4 regions of the Sphaerisporangium sp. NPDC049003 genome follow, and region 3 is predicted to be linked to each of the others. Evidence: predicted binding sites of a transcription regulator. Region 3 holds the regulator's gene; each other region holds the start of a gene.

Region 1 (4,471 bases), on a different contig from region 3:
CCTGGTGGGCATCGAGGGCACCTACGACGAGGTCAACCGCTTCTGCTCGGAGCTCATCGGCGACCCGCTGGGCGACAAGTGGGGCTTCGTCAACGTGAACCTCCGTCCCTACTACGGGGAGGGCTCCAAGACCCTGGCGTACGAGATCGCCGAGCAGCTGGGCTGGCGGATCCCCGACCAGATCATCGTGCCGGTGGCCTCGGGCTCGCAGCTCACGAAGATCGACAAGGGCTTCAAGGAACTGATCAAGCTGGGGCTCGTCGAGGACAGGCCTTACAAGATCTTTGGGGCGCAGGCCGCGGGGTGCTCGCCGGTGTCGTCCGCCTTCAAGGCCGGTCTCGACATCGTCCAGCCGGTCAAGCCGGACACCATCGCCAAGTCGCTCGCCATCGGCAACCCCGCCGACGGGCCGTACGTCCTGGACATCGCCCGCCGTACGGGCGGAGCGGTCGAGGACGTCACGGACGCCGAGGTCGTGGACGCGATCCACCTGCTGGCCCGCACCGAGGGCATCTTCGGTGAGACCGCCGGCGGCGTCACCGTGGGAGTGCTCCGCAAACTGGTCCAGAACGGCCTCCTGGACCCGGAGGCCGAGACGGTGGTGCTCAACACTGGGGACGGCCTGAAGACCCTCGACGCGGTCTCCGCCAAGGCCCGGCCCACCGCCGTCATCCGGCCCTCGCTCGACGCATTCCGCACGGCTATCGCCGATAACTCCTGAAAGGTCACGATAAATGAGCGTTTCTGTGCGGATTCCGACGATTCTCCGTACGTACACCGACGGTGCCGCGGAGGTGAACGGTGAAGGCGCGACACTTCGCGAGGTGTTGCAGAAGCTGGAGACCGACTTCCCCGGAATCGGTGCCCGAATTCTGGACGAAACGGGCAAGATTCGCCGTTTTGTCAACGTGTATGTCGGAGAAGAGGACGTCCGTTTTGTAGACGGACTCGACACCGTCACGCCGGACGGGGCGCAGATCTCGGTGATCCCCGCGGTCGCCGGAGGCTGACCCTCGGGTACTCCCAACGCCCACGCGTCCCTGGGACGGGTGGGCGTTGGCATGTCCAGGGGGCCTGGAACGGCCTGACTATCATAATAGAAGTTCTTACCTGGCCCTTCTGTGTAGTTTAATTATCAACTAACGCACCAGAGCGGGAAAAAGTAGCGTCCCGCTTACAGCGAACGTCAAGAAGTAGTTTGGTGTTTGACACTGTTGCGCCAAGCCTTGCCACAGGTATGGTCGAGAACGATCGACGTGGCCGAGGAGTTCGCATGCGTCTCGGTTCCGAAGGTCACGGGCCTCGCGGAGGAGTGGGTGGGGTCCGGAGCCCAGCAAGAGGAGTCGGAAAGTGGCGCAGGGCACCGTCAAATGGTTTAACGCGGACAAGGGCTACGGCTTCATCGCGGTAGACGGTGGTAAGGACGTGTTTGTCCACTACTCAGCGATCATGTCCGAGGGATACCGGTCCCTTGAGCAGGGTCAGCGGGTGGAGTTCGAGATCACACAGGGCCAGAAGGGTCCACAGGCGGAGTCCGTGCGGACTGTGTGACGACACCGGCGCTGTCCGGTCGTCGACGAAGATCCACTGGTCTCTCTCAGTCAGTAGCTGGAAGGTTCGGTTCGTCGTGCATCAGGACGGGCCGAGCCTTCCGTCATGTCCGTGCTCTCCCGCACGTGAGGTCAGGTCCAATATTCGGCATACGGTCAGAGAAATCCTTGTGCCGCCCAGGTCATAGGGGTTGTCGCTTGCACTCGGCAGGGTAGAGTGCTAAACAGTTCGTTGGCACTCTCCTGGGGAGAGTGACAAACCTGGATCGAGGCGATGGGGCCTGGCGGTTCACGGCGACAGGTGTCGTGAATTCGCGGGTCTACATGCCGTCGCGGGCGTCGGCTCGATCCGCTGCAAGCCACCCTGTATCTGGGAGGTCTAGCCGTATGGCAGCCAAGATGATCGCGTTTAACGAGGACGCCCGGCGCGGTCTCGAGCGCGGTATGAACCAGCTCGCCGATGCCGTCAAGGTGACCTTGGGTCCCAAGGGCCGCAACGTCGTGCTGGAGAAGAAGTGGGGCGCTCCCACGATCACCAACGACGGCGTCTCGATCGCCAAGGAGATCGAGCTTGAGGACCCGTGGGAGAAGATCGGGGCCGAGCTCGTCAAGGAGGTCGCGAAGAAGACCGACGACGTCGCGGGTGACGGCACCACCACCGCCACCGTGCTCGCCCAGGCGCTGGTGCGCGAGGGCCTGCGCAACGTCGCCGCCGGCGCCAACCCGATGTCCCTGAAGAAGGGCATCGAGGCCGCCGTCGAGCGCGTCAGCGAGGAGCTCTCCAAGCTCGCGAAGGACGTGGAGACCAAGGAGCAGATCGCTTCGACCGCCTCCATCTCCGCCGGCGACACGCAGATCGGCGAGATGATCGCCGAGGCGATGGACAAGGTCGGCAAGGAAGGCGTCATCACCGTCGAGGAGAGCAACGCCTTCGGCCTGGAGCTTGAGCTCACCGAGGGTATGCGCTTCGACAAGGGCTACATCTCCGGTTACTTCGTGACCGACCCGGAGCGGATGGAGGCCGTCCTCGACGACCCCTACATCCTCATCGTCAACTCCAAGGTGTCGGCCAACAAGGACCTGCTCCCGCTGCTCGACAAGGTCGTGCAGGCCGGCAAGCCGCTCGTGATCATCGCTGAGGACGTCGAGGGCGAGGCCCTGGCCACCCTGGTCGTCAACAAGATCCGCGGCCTGTTCAAGTCCGTGGCCGTCAAGGCCCCCGGCTTCGGCGACCGCCGCAAGGCCATGCTGGGTGACATCTCCATCCTCACCGGTGGCCAGGTCATCAGCGAGGACGTGGGCCTCAAGCTTGAGACCGCCACGCTCGACCTGCTCGGCCGCGCGCGCCAGGTCATCATCACCAAGGACGAGACCACCATCGTCGACGGCGCCGGTGACCCCGAGCAGATCTCCGGCCGGGTCAACCAGATCCGCGCCGAGATCGAGAACACCGACTCCGACTACGACCGCGAGAAGCTCCAGGAGCGCCTCGCCAAGCTGGCCGGCGGCGTCGCCGTCATCAAGGCCGGCGCGGCGACCGAGGTCGAGCTCAAGGAGCGCAAGCACCGCATCGAGGACGCCGTTCGCAACGCGAAGGCGGCCGTCGAGGAGGGCATCGTGCCCGGCGGTGGCGTGGCTCTGCTGCAGGCGGGCGCCAAGGCGTTCGACAAGCTGGAGCTCTTCAACGACGAGGCCACCGGTGCCGCGATCGTCCGCAAGGCGCTCGAGGAGCCGCTGAAGCAGATCGCCGTGAACGCCGGCCTCGAAGGCGGCGTCGTGGTCGAGCGCGTCCGCAACCTCGAGGTGGGCATCGGCCTCAACGCGGCGACCGGCGAGTATGTCAACATGCTCGAGGCGGGCATCATCGACCCCGCCAAGGTCACCCGCTCGGCGCTGCAGAACGCCGCGTCCATCGCGGCCCTGTTCCTCACCACCGAGGCGGTCATCGCCGAGAAGCCCGAGAAGACCCCGGCCGCTCCCGCCATGCCCGGCGGCGGCGACATGGACTTCTGAGCCTCCGGCTCGCAAGTCACCAAAAGGGCCATCCCCGGATCCACCGGGGGTGGCCCTTTGGAGTCCTATGAGATGCGGCGGCGCTACGACCTTCCCGGTGACCGCCGGCTCGTCGGAGGCGGCGCGCCCGGACTGGGAGGAAGGGCCGTCAGGCCACGCCGTAGGCGCCGATGCCGTTCTCCAGCAGGTCGAAGGCGAGCCGCGCCTGGGCGCGCACGTCCCTGACGACGTCGTCGTGGCTCTCTCCGGCAATCTTGCGCCTTATGCCGTCCGCCGCGAGCCGGCGGATGGCCGCGCAGACCTGGGCGGCGACGAGGCCGGGCCTGAGGTCGTCCTCGTCCGCGTCGGTCTCCTCCGCCAGGGTCTCGGCGAGGTGCTCCTCCCGGCGTTCGGCCAGCTCCCGCATGCGGGACATGAGCGATGGGCTCTCGTTGATCAGACGGACGACCACTTCGGCCCCGTCGTTCAGCCCGCTGCGCCAGTCGCCCTCGTCGAGCGCCTCGAAGAAGTCCCGGCGCAGCGCGGCGATCACGGACTCGCCCGCCCGCCGCTCGCGGACCACCCGGCTCGGCTCGTCCACAAAGCTGTCCTGGCGGTCGAGGAAGAGGTCCTCCTTGGTCCTGAAGTAGTTGAAAACCGTGTTGACGGAGACGTCGGCCACCCGCGCGACCTCCGCCACGGTCACGTTCTCGAACCCTCGAGTCATGAACAGGCCCATGGCCATGTCGGCGATGTGCTGCCGCGTCTCCCGCTTCTTGCGTTCACGCAGGCCGAGCTGTTCTCCCATGTCCTCGATCCTAGAGAGGAAAATTGGAGCGACACCACGGATGGTGCCACTCCATCGCCATCCGTGCTCTACGCGGGACCCTCCAGGATCGGCGCACACGTTGAGGCTCGCCATCTAGCAT
Region 2 (4,471 bases), on a different contig from region 3:
CGTCGTCCCATTGGGCCGCGGCCGCGATCACGTCGATGACATCGCCCACGCGAAGCAGGCGTGCCGAACCGGCGTCGGTGATGCGTACGGGCGTGGCAAGCATGCCGGGGCCGTAGGCGTCGATCAGGGAGGGGCCGAGCAGGCGTACGTCGGTGAGAGGCTCGCCGCGCCGGGCCGGAGCGGCCAGGACGCGTCCGGCGACGGGCGCTCCGGGGCGGAGCGCGCCGTCGGGCACCGCTGCGTCAGGGATGAGTGCCACGGTCAGGTCTGAGGCTGACAGCGTGCCTGCCCTGAGGTCCCGGGCGGCGGCCAGGACCTCGGTGGACGGAGCCGGACGCATGGCCAGGCCGACACTCGCCGTGGCCATCGCCGCGAGGACGACGGCCACGAGCCGGCGCCGGCGGTTGAGTACCCGAACTGCACGGAGTGCGGCCCGCATGGGTGTCTCCTGCGGCTGAAGGTGAGGTTCGTGGGTCGAGTGGGGGGATCAGGGGAGTTCGAAGGGGAGCTTGATGCCGTTCAGTGCGTCGCCGCAGGGGCAGGCGCGTTCTGTCGGCAGCTCGGCGGCCACCGAGCCGACGAGTGCGCGCATGCGCTCGCTGTTGGCCGCGAAGAACTCGAAGACCTCGTCCTGGGTGACGCCCTCACCCGTCTCGACTCCGGCGTCGTGATCGGTGACCAGGGCCAGCGTGGTGTAGCACAGGGCCAGCTCGCGGGCGAGAACGGCCTCCGGATAGCCGGTCATGCCGACGATCGACCAGCCGTTGGAGGCGAACCAGCGGGACTCCGCCCTGGTGGAGAAGCGGGGACCCTCGATGACGACGAGAGTGCCCCCGTCGACGGCATTCCAGCCTTCGGCTTCGGCCCTTGAATAGGACAGGGCCCTGCCGACGGGGCAGTAGGGATCGGCGAAGGGGACGTGGACCGCGCCGCTCGTGTCGTAATAGGTCTGCACCCGGCCCGACGTGCGATCGACGAGCTGGTCAGGGATCACAAGGGTGCCCGGACCGTACTGAAGGCGGAGGGATCCGACGGCGCTCGGCGCCAGCACCTGGCGCACGCCGAGGGAGCGAAGAGCCCAGAGGTTCGCCCGGTAGGGAATGCGATGGGGAGCAAACCGGTGATCGCGGCCGTGGCGGGGCACGAACGCGACCGCGCGCGAGCCGATGTGGCCGACAGTGATGGTGTCGCTCGGCGGCCCGTACGGCGTGGCGACGTCGATCTCTTCGGCATCATCAAGGAGGGAGTAGAACCCTGAACCGCCGATGACCCCGATTTCCGCTCTCATGACCATGGCGCAGACACTAGCGCCCCGGCCCCGCGCGGAAGAGACCGGAGTCGAGACCTGTGGATAACCCTAGGGCGAAATGACGGGTGGCACGGAGATCGTGGCACGTTGTGATGGGTGATTCCCGCCGCTGATACACAGCGTCGGCGGGCGCATCGCTGCCAGGTCCGAAGACCCGAGGTCCGAGGGGGCTCAAGAAAGGTTGTACGGCCTGCGGGGGAGCCGTACAACCCGGGCGTCGTCAGGCGGCCGAGCTGCTCGCGGACGCCGAAGAACTCGCCGAGGCGGGCTCCTTCTTGGTCGTGGTGGTGCTTCCGGAGTCGGAGCCGCCGGAGTCCCCGGAGCCGCTGGAACCGGAGGAAGCCGAGGAACCAGAAGAAGCGGGGGAACCGCTGGACGACGAGACCCCGGAGGTGGTGGACGAGCGGTTGTCCGTCCGATAGAAGCCGGAGCCCTTGAAGACGATGCCGACGGCCGAGAACACCTTGCGCAGCTGGCCCTCGCAGCTTGGGCATGTGGTCAGCGCGTCGTCGGAGAATCTCTGGACGACTTCGAGCCCTTCACCGCAAGCGGTACAGGCGTACTGGTAGGTGGGCACGCACTCCTCCTCGTATGACTCAAGCCGAGTATGACTCACGCAGACTGGCACTCTACCGATGCGACTGCTAATGGTACGCAGCCGATTAGGCTGAACGCCACCCAGGCAGGTTCTAATCCCCGTCACAGGCTCTGTGGGGTACCCCGTAAGAGGCCCCACCGCAGTGACCGTGCGAGCCATGCGGTGACTGTGCGAGCGGCCTGCGTAAAGAGGCGACGGCCCTGCGTGAGGTGGCCCGTGCGTGAGGTGGCCCGTGCGTGAGGTGGCCCTGCGGGAGGGCCGTGAGGTGGCTTGTGCGTGGTGAGGGGCTGTCACTCGCCGCGTTCGCCGTACCAGCCGGCGAGTTTGCCGCGGCGGCTCACCGCTCGAAGGCGGCGTTCGACGGTCTGCCTGTACGCGGCCGTGGTGACGACCAGGAGCTGATCCTCGGCCCGCAGGCGTGTGGAGCCCTCGGGGACGAATGAGCGGCCCTCGCGTACGACCATGGTGACGGCCGCGTCCGAGGGCAGGCGAAGCTCGAAGATCTCGACTCCGTGGAGCCCCGAGCCCGGTGGGATGGTGATCTGCAGGAGGTCGGCGTTGAGCTCTTCCAGCGGGGCCGCCTCCACCCCGAGGTCGCGGGCCTCGTCGAGCGCGTTCACCCGCAGGATCCGCGCGAGGTACGGCAGCGTCGGCCCCTGCACCATCGTGAAGACGATCACGATGACGAAGACCTCGTTGAACACCCCCTTGGCGCCGATGAGCCCGGTCGCCCACGGGATGGTGGCGAGCACGATGGGCACCGCCCCTCGTAGTCCCGCCCACGACAGGAACGCCTGTTCGCGCCAGGAGAGCCCGTCGAGGCGCCCCAGCCGTACGATCAGGGCCGAGAGCACGACGGACAGGGGCCGTGCGACCAGGAGCAGAGCGAGGCCGGCGATCAGGCCGGGCACGACGGCGGCGGGCAACTCGTGAGGGCTGGCGAGGATGCCCAGCATGACGAACAGGCCGATCTGAGCCAGCCACGCGGCCCCCTCGGCGAAGCCCCGGGTCGCCGCCCGGTGCGGCAGCCGCGTGTTGCCGAGGACCAGAGTGGCCAGGTACACCGCGAGGAAGCCGCTGCCGTGCAGGAGCGCCGCGCCGCTGTAGGCGACGAACGCGAGGGCGAGCACGGCGATGGGGTAGAGGCCGGACGACGGCAGCGCCACCCGCCGCAGGGCGTATCCGCCGAGAGGGCCGACCCCGAGGCCGACCGCGCATCCGACCGCCAGCTCGAACAGGGCGTCGAAGACGACGTGCCCCACGCTCGGCAGCGGAGTGTTCACCTGGCTGAGCATGGCGACGACGATCACCGTGGGCGCGTCGTTGAAGCCGGACTCGGCCTCCAGGATGCCGGACAGGCGCTGGGGAAGGCGAAGACGGCGCAGTACGGAGAACACCGCGGCCGCGTCGGTTGAGGCGAGGATGGCCCCGAGCAGCAGGGCCGTACGCCAGTCCATGTTCAGCAGCCAGTGGACGGCGGACGCGAGGGCGACGATGCTCACGGCCACGCCCACCGTGGCGAGCACCAGAGCGCTAGGTACGGCCCGGCGGACGTGCTGCCAGTTCGTGGTGAGGCCGCCCTCGGCGAGGATCACGGCGAGGGCCGCGAGGCCGATCTGCTGCGCGAGCTGCGCGTTCTCGAACTGGATGCCCAGCCCCGCCTCGCCGACCAGCAGGCCGAGCCCGAGATAGATCAGCAGGCTCGGCAGCCCCGTGCGGTGGGCCACCCGCACCGAGGCGATGGCGGCGATGACGACGACGGACGCGAGGAGCAGCCAGATATTCAGGTTCACCGGCCCCCCATCTCGTGTTTTCCGTCCATTGTGTCGTATTCGTATGCGCCTCTACCACGATGAACTGCTATGAGCTACCGTCACACGCGACACAAGAGGCGCTATATCGACGGGTATCAGGTGACGGCAGTGACCGACGAGACTTCCCCGGTTCTGGAGAACACGAGGAAGGATGAATCCGCCGGTGACGAGGAGGCCGTCCCGGCGAAGGCGCCCAAGAAGCGGCGCCTGGTGCGCCGGCTGCTGATCGTCACGGGGCTCATCTTCGCCATGGTCTTCGCGGCGGGGTTCGCGCTGGTGATGGAGCGTCAGATCACGCTGAACGGCAACATCCAGCGCATCCCTGGGGCGTTCCCCGAGGACGCGGGGCGGCCTGCCAAGGCCGTCGGAGACGCGCAGAACTGGCTGCTCATCGGGTCGGACAAGCGGCCGGGCGAGTCGGGCAACCAGCGGGCCGACACGATCATGATCGTCCACGTCCCGGCCGCCCGGGATCGGCTCACCCTCATCGGCATCCCCCGCGACTCTTATGTCCGTATCCCCGGGCACGGAAACAACAAGATCAACGCAGCGTACGCCTTCGGTGGCCCCAAGCTGCTGATCAAGACGGTCGAGGACCTGACCAAGATACGTATCGACCACTTCGCGGCGCTCGACTTCCAGGGGTTCGTCGCCATGACCGAGGTGATCGGCGGCGTCGACGTCTACGTGTCCCGCAAGGTGTACGACCCGATGAACAAGATCACGTGGCCGCAGGGCGAGGTGCACCTG
Region 3 (4,471 bases):
TCGCCGCGGCGCCTGGCGCGCCGCCACGGCCACAGCGATGCGGCTTCCTGGTAGCAACATGTCTCTCTGCCTCTCACCGTGTCCGCCCGACCAGGGCGAGGACAGCCTGACCAGCTTCGGTTACGGCAAGGGGTGAGTCCGGAGGCGCATCGGTGTTGCCGCTGTGAAGCGTCTGCCGGAAGGTGCACGTCGAGCGACACAGAGGTTGCCGCCAGACGTCCTGCGGGACAAGAACCGGAAAGACCTCGGGTGTTTCCCCAGGAGAGGGCCCGCCGCCAGGGGTTCCGCGCTATAAGCCGCGCGAGGCGGGGCCGCCGTCCTCGCCCGGCCTCACCAGCGGCCGTACGTAGATGGCGGCCAGGGTGACCAACGGCCCGAGACGGCGGCCGGGGTCACCAGCGGCCGGAGCGGGTGAGCAGCACCGCGGCGGCGGCCACGCCGGCCGTGGAGGTCCGCAGCACGGTGGGGCCCAGCAGGGCCGTCGTGGCGCCCGCCTCCCTGAACCGCTCGACCTCCTCGCCGGTGATCCCGCCCTCGGGGCCGACCACCGTCACGATGTCGCCGGACGCGGGGAGGGCGAGCTGGGACAGGGGCGCCTCGGCCTCCTCGTGCAGTACGGCCGCGACGGCCGCGCCCCGCAGCAGAGCGGCCACCTCGGCCGTCGTGGCCTGCTCGGTGACCTCCGGCAGGTGGAACCGCCGGGCCTGCTTGCCGGCCTCCCTGGCGGTGGAGCGCCAGCGGGTCAGCGCCTTGCCCGCGCGGTCGCCCTTCCACTGGGTCACGCACCGGGCGGCGGCCCAGGGGACGATGACGTCCACCCCGGCCTCGGTCATCATCTCGACCGCCAGCTCGCCCCTGTCGCCCTTGGGCAGGCCCTGGACGACCACGAGGCGCGGGGCCGGCGCCGGCACCGTGCGACGGCCGAGGACCTCCAGCCGGAGGGAGTCCCTGGCGACGTCGCGCACGACGCATTCGGCGACCGCGCCCCTGCCGTCCGTCAGGTCGACGCGCTCACCGGCGCGCAACCGCCGCACGGTGGCGGCGTGCCGCCCCTCGGGGCCGGAAAGGACGATCTCCTGCCCGGACAGGTCGTCGGCGAGGAAGACGGGGACGCTCACCCGCAAACCTTAGCCACGCCCGCACGACCTCCGCGAACCACGGGCCGTACGGGCTCCGGCGAATGCCTTACGTGCCGAGTCCGGCGGGTGCCTTGTGTTGGCTCCGAGGGGTCAGCGGCCGTTGAAGGCGTCCCTGAGGCGGGAGAAGAAGCCCTGCTGCCCGGGGGCGAACTTGCCCGGGGGGCGCTCCTCGCCGCGCAGCTTGGACAGCTCCTTGAGCAACTCCTCCTGGGCCGGGTCGAGGCGGGTGGGCGTCTCCACGTTCACGTGGATCAGCAGGTCGCCCCGGCCGGTCTCGTTGAGCCGCTGGATGCCCCGGCCGTACAGGGGAAGGACGTGACCGGCCTGGGTGCCGGGCCGCACGTCGATCTCCTCGGCGCCGTCGAGCGTCTCCACGGTCAGGATCGTGCCGAGCGCCGCCGCGGTCATCGGGATCTGGACCGTGCAGTGCAGGTCGTCGCCCCGCCGCTCGAAGATCTCGTGAGGCCGCTCGACGATCTCCAGGAACAGGTCTCCGGGGGGGCCTCCGCCGGGACCGACCTCGCCCTCTCCGGCGAGCTGGATGTGGGTGCCGTCCTCGACGCCCGCCGGGATGCGGACCTTGATCGTGCGCCGGGTGCGCACCCGCCCGTCGCCGGAGCACTCCTGGCAGGGATGCTGGATGATCGACCCGAAACCGCCGCACTGCGGGCAGGGGCGAGCGGTCATCACCTGGCCGAGGAACGACCGGGTGACCTGCGAGATCTCGCCGCGCCCGTGGCACATGTCACAGGTGTCGGGGTGGGTGCCCGACGCCGCGCCCGACCCGTGGCAGATCTCGCACAGCACGGCGGTGTCGACCACCAGCTCGCGCGTGGTGCCGAACGCCGACTCGGCCAGGTCGAGCTCGACGCGGATCGTCGCGTTGCGCCCGCGCCTCGCCCGGGACCGGGGCCCGCGGGACCCGCCACCGCCGCCGAAGAAGGCGTCCATGATGTCGCTGAACGGGAAGCCCGCGCCGAAGCCGGCCGCACCGGCTCCCGGGCCGGCGCCCGCGCCGCCGAAGGGGTCGGCTCCGAGATCGAACATCTGGCGCTTGTTCGGGTCCGACAGGACCTCGTACGCCTGGTTGATCTCCTTGAAGCGCTCCTGCGTCTCAGGGTCGGGGTTGATGTCGGGATGGAGCTCGCGCGCGAGGCGGCGATACGCCTTCTTGATCTCATCCGGGCTGGCGTCACGGCGGACCCCGAGGATGCCGTAATAGTCGCGGGCCACCTAGGACCCCGCCAGGATCTGGCCGACATAGCGTGCGACTGCGCGCACCGCTCCCATAGTCACCGGGTAGTCCATTCGCGTCGGGCCCAGCACTCCGAGCCGAGCCAGTTCATTGTCGCCCGAACCGTATCCGGCGGCGACGATCGAGGTGCCGTGAAGCCCGGAGTAGGGATTCTCCGAGCCGATCCGCACCGTGAGCGCGGCCGAGTCGCCCGCCTCGCCGAGCAGCCGCATGAGCACGACCTGCTCCTCCAGAGCCTCCAGGACCTCGCGCAGGCCGACGCTGAAGTCGCCCGCGAGGTTGGCGGCCCCGGCGAAGACGATCTTCTCGTCGTGCCGGTCGACCAGGGTTTCGAGGAGAACGGACAGGATCGTGGTCGCCACCGGCCGGTCCTCCTCGGGAAGCCGGCCGTGCAGGTCGGCCACCGTCTCTGGCACGCGGTTGAGGCGGCATCCGTCGAGGCAGGCGTTGAGCACCGCCCGCAGATGCGCGATCCGGTCGTCCTCCACCACATCGGGAAGGTCGACGACTCGCTGCTCGACCCGCCCGGTGTTGGTGATCAGCACCAGCATGATCCGCCGCTCGGCCAGCGGCACGAGCTCGACGTGCCGGACCGTGGAACGGATCAGCGATGGATACTGCACCACGGCGACCTGCCGAGTCAACTGCGCGAGCAGCCGCACCGTGCGGGTCACGACGTCGTCGAGGTCGACGGCGCCCGCAAGGAAGGTCTCGATGGCCCGGCGCTCGGCGCCGGACAGCGGCTTGATCTGGGACAGCCGGTCGACGAACAACCGGTAGCCCTTGTCGGTGGGCACGCGACCCGCGCTGGTGTGGGGTTGCGTGATGTAACCCTGCTCTTCGAGCACGGCCATGTCGTTGCGCACGGTGGCCGGAGAGACCCCCAGATTGTGCCGCTCCGCGAGCGCTTTGGACCCGACCGGCTCGTTGGTGGACACGTAGTCCTCGACAACGGCGCGCAGAACTGCGAGCTTACGCTCATCGAGCAACGTGCTCACCTCCCTGCCCTGCGTTCGTGCCTGCGTGAACACCTGGTCTGGCACTCTGTGTTCCCGAGTGCCAAGTGTACGGCTCCGGCCGACAGGGTGCGATAACCCATACGCACGACCTCCCCTAGTCAGGGTCAAGCCACTTGCTATCGCTCGGCAAGTCGGATCCTCCACACTCTGGTACATGAGTGAGAACGACCCCCGGCTGAACGACGCGACCACCAGGCTTCCGCGTCCCAACTCCCCCGGCGACCATGGTCCCCTGCCCGGCTCCCCGTCCGTAGGCGCGCCCGCCGGCGGCGCCCCTTCCTACGGATCGCCCGCATATGGCAACTCCCCCGGCGCCCCCTCCTACGGCACCCCGGCGGCCCCCTCGTACGGCACCCCGGCGGCCCCCTCGTACGGCGCCCCGTCGGGCCCCTCGTACGGCGCCCCGTCGGGCCCCTCGTACGGCGCCCCGTCGGGCCCCTCGTACGACGCGCCTCAGGGCGCCCCTCAGGGCGGCCCTTCCTACGGCCCCTCGTACGGCACGCCGCCTCCCCCGCCGCCCGGCTCGCAGCAGCGGCCCTACGGGTCCCCTGCTCACTCCGCCCCCGGCCCCATCCGGCCCCGCGTGCTGTGGATCGTGCTGGCCTGGCTCATCGCCATCGTCTGCGTCGTCGTGGGCGTCGCCGGCTTCGCCGGAGGGGTGTCCAAGACCCTCAACGACGCGGCGCCGACGCAGACCTTCGAGAGCGGCGGCAGCGTGTCCGCGGCGATCGACCCCGCGGACAAGCCCATCTTGTACGCCTCGACGTCCGGGCCCGCCAAGGTCACCTGCTTCGCGCTCAACGCCGAGGGCAAGAAGGCCGACCTCACCAAGCCGACGTCCAAGCAGACCGTCACCGCGGACGGGCGGCTCTGGGAGTCGCTGTTCACCATCGGCGTCCCGGCGGCCGGCACGTACAAGATCAGCTGTGACGCGTCGGACGGCAAGCAGGTCCTGTTCGGTGTCGGCAAGTCGCTGGCCGGCAGCACGGGCGCGCTGGCCGGTGGAGTGGCCTCGCTGGTCCTCATCCCGCTGGCCGGGTTCGTCTTCGCGGTCGTCA
Region 4 (4,471 bases), on a different contig from region 3:
AAGTCGCGGTCGAGCCGCTCGCCAGGCTGGAGCCGGACGACGCCCTCCTCCTCGGTGACCACGTGCAGGCTGGACCGCATCTCCCGCAGGTCGAGCCCGCCCGGGTCCACGCGGGCCGTGAGCGACAGCCGCACCGGGTCGGGGAAGCCGGGAAGCAGCACCGGGGGAGTGATCCGCGACGCGTCCGGCACGGCGTCGGTGTCGGGGGCCACGCCGTCCCCCGCCGAGTGGCCGTCGAGCGGGGTGCCCGGGATGTAACGGGGCGCCACGACGAGAGGGAAGCGGAAGGTCGCGGCGCCGTCCTCGTACGGAAGCGGCTGGCTGAGCGTCAGCCGCACCGTCACCCGCTCGCCGGGCACGATGTTGCCGACCCGCATGGTGAAGACGTCCGGGCGCTCCTCCTCGGCGATGGCGGCCCGCCGCCCCTCGGAAACGGCCTGGTCGTAGTCCTGCCGGGCCTGGCCGCGCTCCTTCAGGACGCCCTCGACCACCCGCCCGTCCGCCTCCATGCGGAAGGCGGTCACCGCCGCCCTGTCGGGCAGCGGGAAGACGTAGGTCGCCTCAAGCGGCACGTCGTAGGGGTTGCGGAATCCCTGGGCGACCTCCACGCCGCAGGTGAGGGCGGTGATCCGGGCGTCCACCTCGACGCTCTCCAGCGGGAGGTTCCCCTTCCCGGTCCGCAGCGCGCCCAGCCCCGCGTCGGGCAGCGGGGTGTACTCACCGGGCTTCAACGCGGTGATCTGAACAGTCATGATTGCATCCCTTCGGACGGGGATCGGTCGAGGTCGGGGTTGACGGGATGGGCGGCGGCCGAGCCGGACAGGCCCCGGTCGCGGAGTACGGCGAGAAGTGGCGCGGCGGCCTCCTGGATCGCGGCGATGTCGCCGGGCCCGGCCGCCCGCCCTTCGAGCAGCAGAGTGACCCCCGGCGCGAGCCGCACGCCGTGGACGAGCCCGGGGAGGCGCGCGCCTGGAGGGGCGTCGCCGTCGAGGCCGGGCAGGCCCGCGGGCACGGCTGCGGCGGCGGGCTCCGGGGCGGCCTCGGCGGGGGCCGCCGGCCGTTGCGCCCAGAAGCGCGGGCGGGCGGCCGGAAGGCCCGGCTTCCCGTCGAGGTCGCCGTCGGGGCCGGTGCCACCGGGCGGGAGGCCGTCCGCGGGGATGTTCGCGATGGCTTCGAGCGTGGAGTCGGCCGCGCCCGCCAGCTCGGCCTGGATGTCGGCGATGGAACGACCGTCGGCCTGCCGGCGTTTGACCGCGATCAGCTGGAGGAGGTGGCGCCTGCCGTACAGCGCGACCCTGCCCCGGCGGGTCAGCGGCGGGTCGAGCAGGCCGATCGTCGTGTACCACCGGATGAGCCGCTCGTTGGGCACGTCGCGAACCCGGCCGTTGGGCCGCTGCGTGGGGCGCAGTGTGGTCGCCGCCCGCTCCGCCAGCTCGCCGATGGTCCAGGTGTCACTCATACCTCGATAATGACACTGCAATCATTACAGTGTCAACGTTTAGAACGACGCAGACCGGTTAGGGCGTTCTAGGTACGAAGGCCATAAACGACTCTTGAGGGGGAGAAACTTCATGGCCCAGATCACCAGCCCTCTTTCAGGCGACAACCAGAAGATCACCGGTGAGGCCCTCCAGGGCGCGCTCATCGACCTGCTCGACCTCTCGCTGGCGGGCAAGCAGGCTCACTGGAATCTGATCGGGCGCAACTTCCGGTCGCTGCACCTGCAGCTGGACGAGATCGTCGGCATCGCGAGGAACCGCGCCGACGACGCGGCGGAGCGTGCCGTGGCCCTCGGGGTCAACCCCGACGGGCGCGTGGCCACCGTCGCCCGCGACACCCAGATCCACCCGCTCGACGCGGGCTACATCGACGACGGGAAGGTCGTCGCGGCGTTCACCGACATCCTCGGAGCCGTCATCTCGCGCATGCGCGAGCGTGTGAACACGACGGAAGAGGCCGATCCGGTCACGCAGGACCTCCTCATCGAGATCACCCAGGACCTGGAGAAGCAGCACTGGATGATCCAGGCGCAGCGCTGAGCGATTTCGGGCTCTCCGGGTGGTCAAGGCCCGGAGGCCGTCCATCCGTTCCGGCAGCGCCGGAGCAGGGCGTCAGAGCAGGTCGCGCGCGAGGTAGGCGATCGAGGGCCGGGCGGACAGCAGGGCGCGCAGCGCGTCCCAGCGGGCCGTGCCGGCCCTCGCGTTACTCAGCAGCCCCGCCTCGGTGAGGGCGCCCGCCCATTCGTCATCTCTCGCGCCGGCCGCCGCGCGCTCCAGCCGGTCGAGCACCGTCTGACCGCTCCCGCGCTGTGGCCCGCCCGGCTCGGGGGAGGCCTGCGGCCGCGCGTGTCCCACGCTGTCCGCTTCCCGTGCCAGCAGGGAGAGCAGATGCGGCCAGCGGATCGTCAGCACCGCGAGCTTGGCCACCTCCTCGTCGCTCGCCCGTGGCGCTCCGGCCAGGGCGCGCCTGTAGGTGACGAAGGAGTAGAACCGGAACACGTTCACATACCTCTTGAGCTCCCGCGGATTGCTCAGCGTGAGCGCGGGAAGAGCCCGCTCGATGGCGGCGTACGCGTTCTGGTCGCTGTAGAGCTCGTCGTAGACGCGGTCGGCGGCGAGCCGCGCGGCGGCCGACAGCCCGCCGATGGCGTCGTCGTACCCGGCCCGCCCCGGTGAGGCGGGGGCGGCGGCCACCGTCTCCTGGACCGTGCGCGCGACCGCGTCGAGGTCGTCGGCGGTCGGGCCCTGCGCCCTGATGGCCGCCTCAAGGCGGTCGACCAGCTCCGGATCGGGCTGCGGGGGACGGGCCTGCCCGGCGGGGCCCTCGCCGCCGTCCTGGGCGCCCGCCCGCCCGCCGTACGGCGCGGCGGGGACGTCGAGCAGGGTGCGGAGGAAGGCGGGGACCCGTTCCCCGTCGTCCAGCAGCGGCACGCTGAGCGGCAACTGCACGATCTTCTCCAGGAACCGCCACCCGAGACCCGAACGCTCCTCCATGGCCGCGGGCAGCGTGCGGGCGAGGTCGCGGTAGGCCACCTCCACGTGCGCCGCCACGACCTCGGGCTCCATGGCCAGCACGAACACGCAGTTGGGGAACTCCCCGGCCAGGAACAGGTTCACCGCCTCGATGACCTGCGCGACCGTACCGGGCGAGCACCTGTCGAGGTCGTCCACGAACACCACCAGGGGCCGCTCCTCGGTGGCCACCATGCCGAGCACGCTGCGCATGTCCGTCTGCACCAGGTGCAGGAACCCGGTCCTGGACCGGTAGCCAGGGTCGGGGGTCAGCTCCTTGACCAGCTCGGGGGACACGCCCAGCAGGTCCGGCTGGCGGACCAGCCTGCGGAACGCGGTGTCGGCCGACTCGCCGAGGAACCGCGCCAGCCGTACGGCCGTCGCGGCCAGCAGGACCAGCGAGCCCCCGGACCCGACGGCCGCCGCCGTGCCGCGCAGGAAGGAGCCCAGCGCGGGCACCAGGGCCCCGGCGGCCAGGGCGGCGGCGCAGAACAGCAGGGTGGCGCAGAACGCCAGGGCCACCGGCAGCAGGCGGGTGGCGGCCAGCCGGTAGGCCCGCCTCCGGACGGCCTCCCTGTCGATCCGCGACAGGTTGAGCGTCAGCCAGAAGCGCTCGCGCTCGCCTCGGGGCAGTCGGCCGGTGACCTGGGTGATGATCTCGTGGGCCAGCCCCGCCCAGACCTGCTCGCCGCTCTGGTACATCCACGGGTTGAACCAGACGGTCGGCCGCCAGTCGGCGTGCCGCAGCGGCAGCTCGCCGGGCACCGCGTACTCCGCGCGGCCCTCCTCGGGGACCTTGGACCGCGCGAGCACCTCCGCGTTGGTCACCTCCTCCGGCGTACGGCGGTGCCGGTTGAGGTGGATCTCGGCGGGCCGGTCCTCGGCGGCGCCCGGATCCAGCAGATCCTGCACCATGCGCATCAGCGAGGTCTTGCCCGCCCCCCAGGGCCCCTTGATGCCGATGGTCAGCGGGGGCCGCGTGTCGGGATGGCGGACGAACGCCGCGATGGCCTCGGCGTGGACCCGATGGCCGAGCCTGTCGTTGATGGTCCACCGGTCGCCGGTCAGCCGGGTGCGGGGCCGCGCGCCGCGGCGGGCGGCACGCCACCGGCGCAGCAGGCCGGACACCCGCGACAGCTCCTCGGGGTCCAGCCGTCCGGTGACGGCCCCGCGGACCGCGGGGTCGGAGAACGGCCGGCCCTGCCCGAGCAGGCCCCACCGCGCCAGCTCCCGCACCGCCTCGCCGGAGGCGGCGCCCTCGTCGAGCAACGCGGCGATCTCGGACGTGAGCGGCTCGTCCTCGGCCAGCAGGGTCGCGCGGCGCAGCAGCCGCCTGGCGTCCTCGCCGAGGTGGACGTCGTAGATCCTGCTCACCAGCTCGGCGGCCGAGACGGGCGGCACGGCGTCGCCCGCGACGGCGAGGCGGGCGAGAGCGGTCCCGAAGGCGGCGCCGAGGTCGT

The links. Region 3 encodes HrcA, which represses chaperone genes, less so after heat shock. Its sites were predicted from a motif close to TTGGCACTCTCNNNNNGAGAGTGCCAA; they were not measured.
Region 1: groL (chaperonin GroEL) is a predicted target of HrcA. The motif match lies at 1,783-1,809, and genes of this name have one in related genera.
Region 2: ACGFIV_RS35730 (FmdB family zinc ribbon protein) is a predicted target of HrcA. The motif match lies at 1,931-1,957, and genes of this name have one in related genera.
Region 4: ACGFIV_RS13540 (DNA starvation/stationary phase protection protein) is a predicted target of HrcA. The motif match lies at 1,469-1,495, and genes of this name have one in related genera.

The regions. Positions count from the first base shown of each region.
Region 1 covers NZ_JBICTU010000038.1:27,345-31,815, forward strand. Annotated here, with positions in the region: gene thrC (threonine synthase) at 1-721, shown strand, start outside; gene ACGFIV_RS31850 (MoaD/ThiS family protein) at 735-1,010, shown strand; gene ACGFIV_RS31855 (cold-shock protein) at 1,351-1,551, shown strand; gene groL (chaperonin GroEL) at 1,938-3,563, shown strand; gene ACGFIV_RS31865 (TetR/AcrR family transcriptional regulator) at 3,712-4,350, opposite strand.
Region 2 covers NZ_JBICTU010000061.1:11,959-16,429, reverse strand. Annotated here, with positions in the region: gene cpaB (Flp pilus assembly protein CpaB) at 1-439, opposite strand, end outside; gene ACGFIV_RS35735 (S-methyl-5'-thioadenosine phosphorylase) at 488-1,294, opposite strand; gene ACGFIV_RS35730 (FmdB family zinc ribbon protein) at 1,530-1,886, opposite strand; gene ACGFIV_RS35725 (potassium/proton antiporter) at 2,198-3,700, opposite strand; gene ACGFIV_RS35720 (LCP family protein) at 3,830-4,471, shown strand, end outside.
Region 3 covers NZ_JBICTU010000002.1:112,202-116,672, forward strand. Annotated here, with positions in the region: gene ACGFIV_RS02460 (16S rRNA (uracil(1498)-N(3))-methyltransferase) at 393-1,118, opposite strand; gene dnaJ (molecular chaperone DnaJ) at 1,230-2,372, opposite strand; gene hrcA (heat-inducible transcriptional repressor HrcA) at 2,373-3,383, opposite strand; gene ACGFIV_RS02475 (hypothetical protein) at 3,568-4,471, shown strand, end outside.
Region 4 covers NZ_JBICTU010000010.1:133,521-137,991, reverse strand. Annotated here, with positions in the region: gene ACGFIV_RS13550 (VIT domain-containing protein) at 1-752, opposite strand, end outside; gene ACGFIV_RS13545 (MerR family transcriptional regulator) at 749-1,459, opposite strand; gene ACGFIV_RS13540 (DNA starvation/stationary phase protection protein) at 1,572-2,039, shown strand; gene ACGFIV_RS13535 (P-loop NTPase fold protein) at 2,112-4,471, opposite strand, start outside.